One region of the Streptomyces sp. NPDC050535 genome, then DNA from elsewhere that is predicted to be linked to it. Evidence: predicted binding sites of a transcription regulator. Region 1 holds the regulator's gene; each other region holds the start of a gene.
What was found. Region 1 encodes HspR, which represses chaperone genes until heat shock. Its sites were predicted from a motif close to TTGAGNNNNNNNNNCTCAA; they were not measured.

Region 2: a site for HspR is predicted at 1,806-1,824, ahead of dnaK (molecular chaperone DnaK). Genes of this name have one in related genera too.
Region 3: a site for HspR is predicted at 1,965-1,983, ahead of lon (endopeptidase La). Genes of this name have one in related genera too.

The regions. Positions count from the first base shown of each region.
Region 1 is NZ_JBITHE010000010.1:3,992-8,105, reverse strand. It holds gene ACIBLC_RS22395 (PA14 domain-containing protein) at 1-1,372, shown strand, start outside; gene ACIBLC_RS22390 (heat shock protein transcriptional repressor HspR) at 1,435-1,887, opposite strand; gene dnaJ (molecular chaperone DnaJ) at 1,895-3,082, opposite strand; gene grpE (nucleotide exchange factor GrpE) at 3,116-3,781, opposite strand; gene dnaK (molecular chaperone DnaK) at 3,778-4,114, opposite strand, start outside.
Region 2 is NZ_JBITHE010000001.1:647,673-651,786, reverse strand. It holds gene dnaK (molecular chaperone DnaK) at 1-1,761, opposite strand, end outside; gene ACIBLC_RS02740 (OsmC family peroxiredoxin) at 1,984-2,412, opposite strand; gene ACIBLC_RS02735 (hypothetical protein) at 2,569-3,354, shown strand; gene ACIBLC_RS02730 (VWA domain-containing protein) at 3,344-4,114, shown strand, end outside.
Region 3 is NZ_JBITHE010000007.1:146,163-150,276, forward strand. It holds gene lon (endopeptidase La) at 1-1,942, opposite strand, end outside; gene ACIBLC_RS18140 (GNAT family N-acetyltransferase) at 2,127-2,777, shown strand; gene ACIBLC_RS18145 (rhomboid-like protein) at 2,781-3,416, opposite strand; gene ACIBLC_RS18150 (spermidine synthase) at 3,740-4,114, shown strand, end outside.

The DNA of each region.
Region 1 (4,114 bases):
CACCGACAGCACGCTGCCCAAGGCGGGGGCGACCTTCCTCTACGAGGTCCGCGCGTACGACAAGGCGGGCAACGAGTCCGCCGGCACCGCCGACCAGGCGGTCACCACGGTGGACAAGGTGGCGCCGACCGTCACCGATCTGACCGTCCTCGGGAACTCCTCCCTGGACGGGGTGAGCCTCTGGTGGATGTCCCCCGAGGGATCGCTGACGTACGAGCTGCTGAGGTCCGGTGCGCCGGGCGGCCCGTTCACGGTGGCCGCGAAGAACCTGAGCAACTCGGCGACCGATGAGACAGCCCCGTACGGGGAGACCTCGTACTACAAGGTCGCGGCGACCGACGCGGCGGGCAACACCGGGTATTCCTCCGTGGTGTCCAACGCCCGGCCGCTCGCCGTGCCGTACTTCCTCGGCGGTAAGAACCGCCCGGAGGACGGCGGCGGCGTAGACCTGTCCTGGTGGGTTTCGCCGCACTCGCCGACGGAGTTCCGGGTGCACCGCGAGGAGCGGCGCTTCGACGCCGCGACGGGCACGTTCGCCGTCGTCGACTCCCAGGTGGTGCCCTGCGCCCCGAAGCTCACCGACACCGCCTACGGCACCCGCCACGCCTACGCCTGCACGGACACCACGGTCGTGCCGAGCCCGCACGACGGGTTCTACGTGTACTGGGTGACCAGCGTCGACGCCCTCGGGCGCGAGTCGGCGCCGTCGGGCGTCCACCAGTTCTCCTACGGCGACGCCACCGCTCCGCCGCTCGTCACCGGGTTCACGGCCACCGCCACCGAGTACGGCACGGTCCTGGACTGGGACGACAGTCCGGCGGCCGATCTCGCCGAGTACAACGTCTTCCGGCTCAGCACGGTGGACGACGGCACCGGCACCACGTACGTGGGCCGGGTCGGGGCGGGAAGCAGCCGGCTCGTCGACTCGGCGAACCTCCAGGACGGCGAGACCCACACGTACTTCGTGGACGCCGTGGACACCTCGGGCAACTCCAACTACACGTCGGCCGACGACGTGGTGTCCACCACCGTCACCGAGTACGACCTGCGGCCCACCGTGGAGACGCCGGCCGACTGGCTGGTCACCGTCGACGCCGAGGCCGATTCCGCCGCCGGCACCGTGCTGCTCGACTGGAAACTGTCCAGCTCGTACTACGGGACGGACATCACCGGGTACCGCGTGTACCGGTGGAACCCGTCGACCGCCGCGTACGAGCCGCTGACCGCCGAGCCGGTCACCGGCCTCTCGTACACCGACAGCACGGCAGCCGCCGGCACCACCCACTTCTACTGGGTGACCGCCCTGCACGCCGACGGCACCGAATCCGCTCCCGGCGACGCCTGGGCGGCCCTGGCACCCCGGGCCGAGTAGGGCCCGGCGCACGCCGAAGGGGCCGGGAGGTCGAACACCTCCCGGCCCCTTCACGCGCTCGGTTACTCCGGCTGCCGCTTCGGCCGCCACACCACCAGCGCGCTCGTCTGCTGGACCTCCTGGTAGGGGACCAGGTCGCGGCGGTACGAGGCGTGGACTGCCGCCTCGCGCTGCTGCATCGCGGCTGCCGCGCCGTCCACCGCCGACTGGAGTTCGCCGACGCGCTGCTGGAGCGCGGCGACCTGGTTCTCCAGCTCGATGATGCGTTTGATGCCGGCGAGGTTGATGCCCTCGTCCTGCGACAACTGCTGGACGGCGCGCAGCAGTTCGATGTCGCGCGCGGAGTAGCGGCGGCCCCGGCCCGCGGTGCGGTCCGGGGAGACGAGGCCGAGGCGGTCGTACTGACGCAGGGTCTGCGGGTGCAGGCCGGAGAGCTGGGCCGCCACCGAGATGACGTAGACCGGCGTCTCCTCGGTCAGTTCGTACGGGTTGCGTCGACGGCCGGGTACGTCCATGGCGTCCTCATGCTCCCTTCGCGGCCTGGAACAGCTCCGCCCGCGGGTCCTCGCCCACGGTCGCCTCGCGGTACGCCTCCAGGGCGTCACGAGCCTTGTCCGACATGTCCGTGGGGACCGTCACCTCGACGGTGACCAGCAGGTCGCCGCGGGTGCCGTCCTTGCGGACCGCGCCCTTGCCGCGGGCGCGCATGGTGCGGCCGTTGGGCGTGCCCGGCGGCAGCTTCAGCGTGACCGCGGGTCCGCCCAGCGTGGGCACCTTGACCTCGCCGCCGAGGGCCGCCTCCGCGAAGGTGACGGGGACGGTGACGGTGAGGTTGTCGCCCTTGCGGCCGAAGACCGGGTGGGCGTCGACATGGACGGTGACGTACAGGTCGCCCGCCGGGCCGCCCCGTTCACCGGGGGCGCCCTTGCCGCGCAGACGGATGCGCTGGTTGTCGCTGACGCCGGCCGGGATACGGACCTGCATCGTGCGCGACGACTTGGCGCGCCCGCTGCCGCTGCAGACCTCGCACGCGGTCTCCGCGATCAGACCGCGGCCCTTGCAGTCGGGGCAGGGGTCGGTGAGTGAGAACCCGCCGCCGGAGCCCCGCGCGACCTGGCCGGTGCCGACGCACGTCGGGCACACGCGGGGCGTGCCGTTCGCGTCGCCGGTGCCCGAACAGGCCTTGCAGGGCGCCTGCGAGGTCATCCGCAGCGGGACCGTCGCGCCGTCCACCGCCTCGGTGAAGCTGAGCGTCACCTCGGTGTCGATGTCCTGGCCGCGCCGGGGCTGCGTACGGGTGCCGGTGGTCGTGCCGCCACGGTTGAACAGGCCGCCGAACACGTCACCGATGCCGCCGCCGAAGCCGCCGCCCTGCGGTCCGCCGCCGCCCTGGGCACCGCCTCCGAAGAGGTCACCCAGGTCGAAGTTGAAGTTGCCGCCGCCCGCGCCGGGGCCCGGACGGAAGCCGCCGTTGCCGAAGAGGGCGCGGGCCTCGTCGTACTCCTTGCGCTTCTTGGGGTCCCCGAGGATGTCGTTCGCCTCGGAGATCTCCTTGAAGCGGTCCTCCGCCTTGGCGTTGCCCTTGTTGGCGTCCGGGTGGAACTCGCGGGCGAGCTTCCGGTACGCCTTCTTGATCTCGGCCTCGGTGGCGTCCTTGGGGACGCCGAGGACCTTGTAGTAGTCCTTCTCGATGAAGTCCTTGGTGCTCATCCCCGACGTCCCTCCTCTCTCGTGCGTGCGACGTCAGCCCTCGTCCGGGCCACCGCTCTCCTTGTCGTCCGCCGCCTCGGCCGCGGCGTCCTCGGACTTGACGGCCTGCGCGCCCGGCTGCGGCTCGGCGACGGCCACCCGCGCGGGGCGGATGGTGCGCTCGCCGAACCGATACCCCGGCTGGAGAATCGCCACGCACGTCGTCTCCGTGACGTCCGGAGCGTACGAGTGCATCAGGGCCTCGTGGATCATCGGGTCGAAGGGCTCGCCCTCCTTGCCGAAGGTCTGCAGCCCCAGCTTCGCCGCGACACTCTCCATGGACTCGCCGACCGACTTGAAGCCGCCGACCAGTTCGCCGTGGTCCCGCGCGCGGCCGATGTCGTCGAGCACGGGCAGGAGCTCGGTCAGGAGGTTCGCGATGGCGACCTCCTTGACCGCGATCCGGTCGCGCTCGACCCGGCGGCGGTAGTTCTGGTATTCGGCCTGGAGCCGCTGGAGGTCCGCGGTGCGCTCACTGAGCGCCGTACGCACCTGGTCCAGCTGGGCTGTCAGACCGGCCAGTTGGGCCTGTGCCTGTGCTGCTGATTCGTCCCCGGCCGGGGCCGCCCCCTCAGGGGCGGCCTTCGGCTCGGCGTCGTCAGGGGTGGCGCCGGAAGGGACGTCAGGCTTCTCGTCGAAACCCGGGGTCTCCTCCGTCACGCGGCACCGTCCTTGCGGTCACGGTCCTCGTCGACGATCTCCGCGTCGACCACGTCGTCGTCGGCCCTCGGCGCCTCGGCGCCGGGAGCGTCACCCGCGGCCTGAGCGGCGTTGGCATCGGCGTACATGGCCTGTCCGAGCTTCTGCGAGACGGCGGCGACCTTCTCGGTGGCCGTGCGGATCTCGGCGGAGTCCTCGCCCTTGAGCGCGGCCTTCAGCTCCTCGACGGACGCCTCGACCTCGGTCTTGACGTCGCCGGGGACCTTGTCCTCGTTGTCCTTGAGGAACTTCTCCGTCTGGTAGACGAGCTGCTCGCCCTGGTTGCGGGACTCG
Region 2 (4,114 bases), on a different contig from region 1:
CTGGGCCTGCTGGGCCTGGGCGTACATGGCCTGCCCCATCCGCTGGCTCACCATGGCGAGCTTCTCGACGCCGGCCCGCAGCGCGCTCGTGTCGGCGGGATCCTCCAGAAGCGTTTTCAGCTCCGCGATCGCCTCCTCGACCTCCGGCTTCGTCTCGGACGGGATGCGCTCCTCGTTCTCCTGCATGAACCTCTCGGTCTGGTAGACGAGTTGCTCGGCCTGGTTGCGGGTCTCGGCGGCCTCGCGGCGGGCGTGGTCCTCGTCGGCGTACTGCTCGGCCTCGCGCATCATGCGGTCGATGTCGTCCTTGGGGAGCGCGGAGCCGCCGGTGACGGTCATCTTCTGTTCGCGCTCCGTCGCGAGGTCCTTCGCGGAGACGTGCATGATCCCGTTGGCGTCGATGTCGAAGGCGACCTCGATCTGCGGGACCCCGCGCGGCGCGGGCGGCAGCCCGGTGAGGTCGAAGACACCGAGCTTCTTGTTGTACGCCGCGATCTCGCGCTCGCCCTGGTAGACCTGGATGCCGACCGAGGGCTGGTTGTCCACGGCGGTCGTGAAGATCTCCGAACGCCGGGTCGGGATCGTGGTGTTGCGCTCGATGAGCTTGGTCATGATGCCGCCCTTGGTCTCGATACCCAGGGACAGCGGGGTGACGTCGAGCAACAGGACGTCCTTGACGTCACCGCGGATGACACCCGCCTGAAGCGCTGCGCCCACGGCGACGACCTCGTCCGGGTTGACGCCCTTGTGCGGGTCCTTGCCGGTGAGTTCCCTCACCAGGTCGGTGACGGCGGGCATCCGGGTCGAGCCGCCGACCAGGATGACACGGTCCACGACGGACAGTTGCACGCCCGCGTCCTTCACCGCCTGGTGGAAGGGGTTCTTGCAGCGGTCGAGCAGGTCGGCGGTCAGCTCCTGGAACTGAGCGCGCGTCAGTTTCTCGTCCAGGTGCAGCGGGCCGTCGCCGGTGGCGGTGATGTAGGGCAGGTTGACGGTGGTCTCGGTGGAGCTGGACAGTTCGATCTTGGCCTTCTCGGCGCCCTCGCGCAGCCGTTGCAACGCCATCTTGTCGTGTCCGAGGTCGATGCCGTGCGCGACCTTGAACCGCTGGGCGAGGTGCTCGACGACCCGCTGGTCCCAGTCGTCGCCGCCCAGTTTGGTGTCACCGTTGGTCGCCTTGACCTCGATGACACCGTCGCCTATCTCCAGCAGCGAGACGTCGAAGGTCCCGCCGCCCAGGTCGAAGACGAGAACGGTCTGCTCCTCGCCGCGGTCGAGCCCGTACGCGAGGGCGGCGGCCGTCGGTTCGTTGATGATCCGCAGAACTTTGAGGCCCGCGATCTCACCGGCCTCCTTGGTGGCCTGGCGCTGCGCGTCGTCGAAGTGGGCGGGCACCGTGATCACGGCGTCCGTGACGTCCTCGCCGAGGTAGGCCTCGGCGTCCCGTTTCAGCTTCTGGAGCACGCGCGCGGCCAACTCCTGTGCGCGGTACCGGGTGCCGTCGATGGCGCCCGTCTCCGGGAAGCGCCAGTTCGAATCACCCATGTGCCGCTTCGCGGAACGCGCGGTGCGCTCCACGTTCGTCACGGCCTGCCGTTTGGCGACCTCGCCGACGAGCACCTCGCCGTTCTTGGCGAAGGCCACCACGGAGGGCGTGGTGCGCGCGCCCTCCGCGTTGGCCACGACCGTGGGGTCGCCGCCCTCCAGAACAGCGACCACGGAGTTCGTCGTACCGAGATCGATCCCGACCGCACGTGCCATGTCCGTCCCCTTCCGCCCGGTTCTGCCGCCCTCCAGCACAAAACTTGAGTGCGCATCTGTCAATGGGGCGGACGCCCCGCGCGAGTCCGGACATGGACCCGCACGGGCCAGGGGATGAGCCCCGCGCGGGCGCGGCCATGGGTCCCGCACGAGCCCGGGCATGACGGCGCCGCGGCCCCTGGGGGACCGCGGCGCCGTGCTGCCTTCGGGGCTTGCGGGCCGTCAGGACAGCTTCGCCGACAGTGTGATCGTCGTGCCGCTGAGCGCCTGGCTGACCGGGCAGTTCTTCTTGGCGTCCTCGGCCGCGGCGGCGAAGGCGTCCGCGTCGATACCCGGCACCGTGCCCTCCACGTTCAGGTGGATGCCGGTGATGCCCTCGCCCGGCTGGAAGGAGACGTCGGCGGAGGTGACGAGCTTGGTGGGCGGGGTGCCGGCCCCCGCGAGGGCGTGCGAGAACGCCATGGAGAAGCAGCTGGAGTGGGCGGCCGCGATCAGCTCCTCGGGGCTGGTCTTGCCGTTCGCGTCCTGGGAGCGCGACGCCCACGTCACGGGCTGCTCGTCGATGGCGCCGGAGGAGTCGAAGGTGACGACGCCCTTGCCCTCGAGCAGGTTGCCTTCCCAGACGGTGTGTGCAGAGCGCGTGGTTGCCACGATGTGTCCTTTCGGGTGTGGTCCCGCTACCGGGTTCCGTGTTGCCCATCCGATCACACCTTGGGCCGGTGCACGCGTCTGATGGGGCCGCGACCTGCCGGACCGTACCTGTGACTTTCCCTGCCGAAAGCCACGAAGAGGCCCTACAGTCCAGTCATGGTCGAACTCTTCCAAGTCCTCGGGGGAATCGCGGGATTTGGCGGGATCGCACTCGGCGTCCTGTATCTGCTCTACCGGGACTTCGTACGCGACATCATCCGCACCAAGATGTTCCGGACACTCACCTCGGCCCAGGCGACCGCACTCTTCGGCGCCGTCATCGTGCTCGCCTTCAGCGTCGCGATCCTCGGGATCTTCGCCACGCTCGCCGAGAGCGAGGGCATACAGCAGTTCCTCGTGCTCGTCGGCATGCTGCTGCTGTTCCTGCTCGCCGTGGTGTTCGTCGCGGCCCGCGTGGTCACCGGCCCGCGTGCGCGTCCCCGTCGCGATGGCGCCGGGACGGCGAAGGTCGAACGGTCACTCACCACCGTACGCAGGCATGTGGCCCTCAATGAGCCGGACCAGGCCGAGCGCGCCCTTGAGGCCTCCGGAGCGGACCGGGAATCGGAGGAGTTCTGGTACTGGAAGGCCCGGATCGCCCTGATCCGCTCCAACTTCACCGTCGCCTCCGGATACGTCGAGGAGGCGCTGAAGCTCGACGCCCGCAATCCGCACGGCCTCGCCCTGAAGATCACCCTGCTGCTCCTGGCCAACGACCCGGCACAGCGCGACCGGGCCGCCCGGCTGGCCGAGGAGAACACCGGGCTCAGCGCCGAACTCGATGCCTGGCTGCGCCGGTTGAGGGCCGAGGGGATGTTCGACGGTGGAGTACGCACCCGCAGCGAGCTGGAGGCCCGGTGCCCGCTTCCCACCCGTACGACGGAGAGTGCACATGCCGAGTGATGAGAACGCCGTGGCCGCCGGCCGGCAGGCCGTCCTGTACGTCGGGCCTCCCGCGGTCACCGACGGGGACGACGCCGCCTTAGGCCGGCTGACCGCCGAGGCCGAACGGCGTGCCGCCGCGCTGGGGCTGACGCCGCTGGAGCCGGTCGCACGGACCGCGGCCGAGGCCGACGCGTTGCTCGCGGCGCATCCCGATGCCGTGGTCGTGGTTCATCCGGGTGAGGCGCCGGTCCTGCCTGCCGGCGAGCCGGGCACCAGGCTCTGGGACTTCCTGCGGGGCGGCGCGGAACTGCGCCTGTGCGACCTCTCGGTCACCGGCGCCGCGCCTCCGCCGCCACCCCTGCCGCAGTGGTACCAGGGACCATCGGCGCTCCTGCTGGTCGAACTGATTCATCCAGGCGTGCCTCTGGGCGCGGACCACCGCTCCCTGTACGAACGGCGCGAGAGGGAGTGCCGGGCCTACGCGTCGCTCCTAGGGCTGCGGGTCTCGACGGTGAGCATCAGTGCCCTCTCGGAGTCCCCGCCCGCGTACGACCGGCAGCTCACCGTCATCGTTCACCCGCAGGTCACCGCTCCGGACGCCGGGACCCCGGACGGGTTGCTGTGGCGGTGGCTGCGGCAGGGTCGGGGGATCCACTCGGGGTGTTGGGTGGAGCCGGACTTGTCCCCGAGGTACGCCGGAGGCGAGCCAACCACGGTCCACGTGGAGGGAACCCCGGCTTACTACAGTGATCACCTGTCGATGGACAGGGAGCATCTG
Region 3 (4,114 bases), on a different contig from region 1:
CGGTGAGGGTCAGACCGGCCGCGCCCGTCTCCGGGTCGGCGAGCGACGCCTCCACGAAGAGGACGTCACCGCCCGCGCCCGTGACGGCAAGGCCGGTGGCGACACCGGGCACCGCGGTGCGGCGCTCCGCCGGGTCCTGGGCGGACTCGGGCACGTGGTGCGGCCGCCCGATGAGCCCGCGCAGGTCGTCCTCGGTCACCGTGAACGGCAGCTTCCGCTCGCCGAGTTCGTGCTGAGCGGCGACCTTGCGGAGCAGCCGGGCGATCCCGCGCTCCAGGTTCCGTACGCCCGCCTCCCGGGTGTACTCCCCCGCGAGCCTGCGCAGCGCGCTCTCGTCGAGAGCGACCTCGTCCTTCTCCAGACCGGCCCGCTCCAGCTGGCGCGGCAGCAGGTGGTCGCGTGCGATGACGACCTTCTCGTCCTCGGTGTAGCCGTCGAGGCGGACCAGCTCCATGCGGTCGAGCAGGGCCTCCGGGATGGCTTCCAGCACGTTGGCGGTCGCCAGGAAGACGACGTCGCTGAGGTCGAGTTCGACCTCCAGGTAGTGGTCGCGGAAGGTGTGGTTCTGGGCGGGGTCGAGTACTTCGAGGAGTGCCGCGGCGGGGTCGCCGCGGTAGTCGGAGCCGACCTTGTCGATCTCGTCCAGGAGCACGACCGGGTTCATCGACCCGGCCTCCTTGATGGCGCGGACGATCCGGCCGGGCAGCGCGCCGACGTACGTACGCCGGTGTCCGCGGATCTCGGCCTCGTCGCGTACGCCGCCGAGGGCGACCCGTACGAACTTGCGCCCCATGGCGTGCGCGACGGACTCGCCGAGCGAGGTCTTGCCGACGCCGGGAGGTCCGACGAGCGCGAGCACGGCGCCGCCGCGACGGCCGCCGACCACGCCGAGCCCTCGCTCGGCACGCCGCTTGCGGACCGCGAGGTACTCGGTGATCCGCTCCTTCACGTCCTCGAGACCCGCGTGCTCGGCGTCGAGGACCGCCTGGGCGCCCTGGATGTCGTACGCGTCCTCGGTGCGCTCGTTCCACGGCAGTTCGAGCACGGTGTCGAGCCAGGTGCGGATCCACGAGCCCTCGGGCGACTGGTCGCTCGCGCGCTCCAGCTTCTCGACCTCCTTGAGGGCGGCCTCGCGGACGTTCTCCGGAAGGTCTGCGGCTTCGACACGGGAACGGTAGTCGTCGCTCTCGTCCTCCCCGCCCTCTCCGTTGAGGTCACGGAGCTCCTTGCGTACGGCGTCGAGCTGGCGCCGCAGCAGGAACTCGCGCTGCTGCTTGTCGACACCTTCCTGTACGTCCTTCGCGATGGACTCGGCGACATCCTGCTCGGCGAGGTGCTCGCGGAGCAGTTGAGTGGCCAGCTTCAGGCGGGCGACGGGGTCAGCGGTCTCCAGCAGCTCCACCTTCTGCTCGGTGGAGAGGAAGGGGGAGTACCCGGAATTGTCGGCGAGGGCGGAGACGTCGTCGATCGCGGTGACGCGGTCCACGACCTGCCAGGCGCCGCGTTTGCGCAGCCAGCTGGTGGCGAGCGCCTTGTATTCCTTGACAAGTTCGGTGACGTGGCCGGGCAGCGGCTCGGGCACGGTCTCGTCCACGCGGGTGCCCTCGACCCACAGGGCGGCTCCCGGACCGGTGGTCCCGGCGCCGATCTTCACGCGACCGCGGCCGCGGATCAGTGCGCCCGGGTCGCCGTCGGCAAGGCGGCCGACCTGTTCGACCGTCCCGAGCACTCCCGTGCCCGCGTACGTCCCGTCCACCCGCGGTACCAGCAGCACCTGCGGCTTCCCCGGCGTCGTACGGGCAGCGGCCTGGGCGGCCTCCACCGCGGCGCGCACCTCGGTGTCGTTCAGGTCCAGCGGAACCACCATGCCGGGCAGCACGACCTCGTCGTCGAGCGGCAGCACTGGCAGGTTGAGCGAAGTAGGAGTGGAATCGGCAGCCATGATCTTCCTCTCGACAAGCAAGTTGAGCTATGCAGACTCAATGCTTGTGAGCGCTCCGGTGTTCCCCGGCGGTGTTCGCTGTCAGCGATCGGGGCCTTCGCCCTGCCGGACGGGCTCTGGCGAATCCCACACCCGGGCTACAGTAAGCATCAAAATCAATCAGAGACCATTACAAGGAGTGCTGGTGGACAAGACCGTACGGGCCTGGGTCGACGGCTGGGTTCTCTCGCGTGGGGCGGCACCGCCGGTGGCCGAGTCGTGGGGGTGCTCCGTCGACGTGGGAGAAACGGAGCATGTGTCACGCCATGTTCTCGGGGCGACGAACGGGGCGGTCGAGGAGGCGGTGGTCCGGAAGGTCGCCGACGGGGTGACCGGTGCGGGAGTCTGGCTCAAAGTGTTCGCCGAGCCCTCGGTCGTCGGGCCCTGGCTCGGTGCGGGCTGGTGGGTCGACCCCGAGCCCGGCTTCCTGATGTCGGTGCCGCTCACCGGCACCTCCGGGGATTCCGCCCCGCCCACCGGCTACCGCCTGCGCACCTGGTCGCACGGCGACGTCACCCGCCTGCTGCTCGCGGCACCGGACGGCTCCTGCGCCGCGCGTGGCCAGATCGCGGCCATCGGCCGGACGGCGGTGGCCGACCGGATCGAGACCGCGCCGGGGCACCGCAGGCGAGGGCTCGGACGCCTGGTCGTGCGCACACTGACGCACGCGGCGGCCGCGCGGGGCGCCACGACCGGCGTACTCGCCGGAACGCCGGACGGGCGTGCGCTGTACGAGTCCCTCGGGTGGCGCGTGGAGGCGCCGCTGACCAGCGCGAAGTTCACCGGGGGCGCGTGAGCGTCAGTCTGCCGCGGGCGGGCGTCCCCGGCCCTGGCGCCGTACCAGCGGCCAGGTCGCGACACCGATCGCCAGGGCCATCAGGTGTCCCCGGTTCGTCATTGGGTCGGTGAACGCGACCAGGTCGGCGACAAGGCTCGCGCCGAAGACGGTGAGGAGCGGCCGACGCAGCCAGGGGGGCTGCAGACCCGCGAGCGCCCCGACGCTCGCGGCGGCACCGAAGCCGACGCCGTGGTCGAGGCGGTGCGGGGAACTGTCGGGCAGGTGCCCGGCCGGCACCGCCGGTCCGCCGGGGACCTCGGTGGCCGACGTGGCGATCACCTGCCCGAGCAGGAAGACACCGGCCGTCCGCGGACCGCCGACGCGCCGCTCCAGCGCGGTGAGGACCATCAGGAACCCGAGCGCGTACGGGGAGAGCATCCCGCCCGCGATCCACAGCGCATCGGCGGCAAGGGCCGGCACCGGGGTCCGTGCGAGGTGTGCGGCATCGGTACTGGACCCCTGGTGCAGCGCGTGGACGAGCGAGGGGGCGGCGTACTCCGCGATCAGCGGGGTGACGACGAGGACGGCCGCGTACCCGAGGATGAACGGTGTGCAGGTGGGGGCGGGGGTGGGGAGCAGCCGCCAGGGGCGAACCACCGGGCGGCGCGGAGCCGCAGGCGGCGCGGCGTGCCCGGCGGAGGAGCCGCAGCGCTGCCGCGGCGCACCCTCGATCGGTGGCGCACCCGCCTCCGGGGCCCCGTCTCCAGGGCCCCCGACTCCGGGGCCCCGGCCCGCTCGGTCCCGCTCCGCTTCACGGTGAGGTGCCCCTTCCGTTCCCCCCAACCCTGCGCGCCCCCTCACGTCCCTGTCCATGACCGCCGCCACGCCTGAGCCGACTCGCAGCGAATCCCCGGCCACGCCAGGGGGGGGACCTCCGGTAAATCGGCCACCCGGCCGCGGGGAACTGCCAGGATGGGCCGATGGCCACCTCGTACGACGCCCCCGCAGTGATCGACCGCCGCGAGGGCCCGTACGGCGAGGTCGTGCTGCGTCGCCATGGCGCGCTGCTCCAGATCATCGCCAACGGGTGCTTTCTGATGGACACCTCCGACGGCCGTTCGGAGCGGCTGCTCGTGGACGCCGCCCGCGACGCGCTGGACGGGCGGGCGGAGCCGAGCGTGCTGATCGGCGGCCTCGGCGTCGGGTTCTCCCTCGCGCACGCGGCCGGGGATCCCTGCTGGGGGCGTATCACCGTCGTGGAGCGCGAGCCGGCGGTCATCGAATGGCACCTGGACGGACCGCTGGCCGCGCTGTCGGCCCAGGCGCTCGCCGACCCGCGTACGAGCATCGTCGAA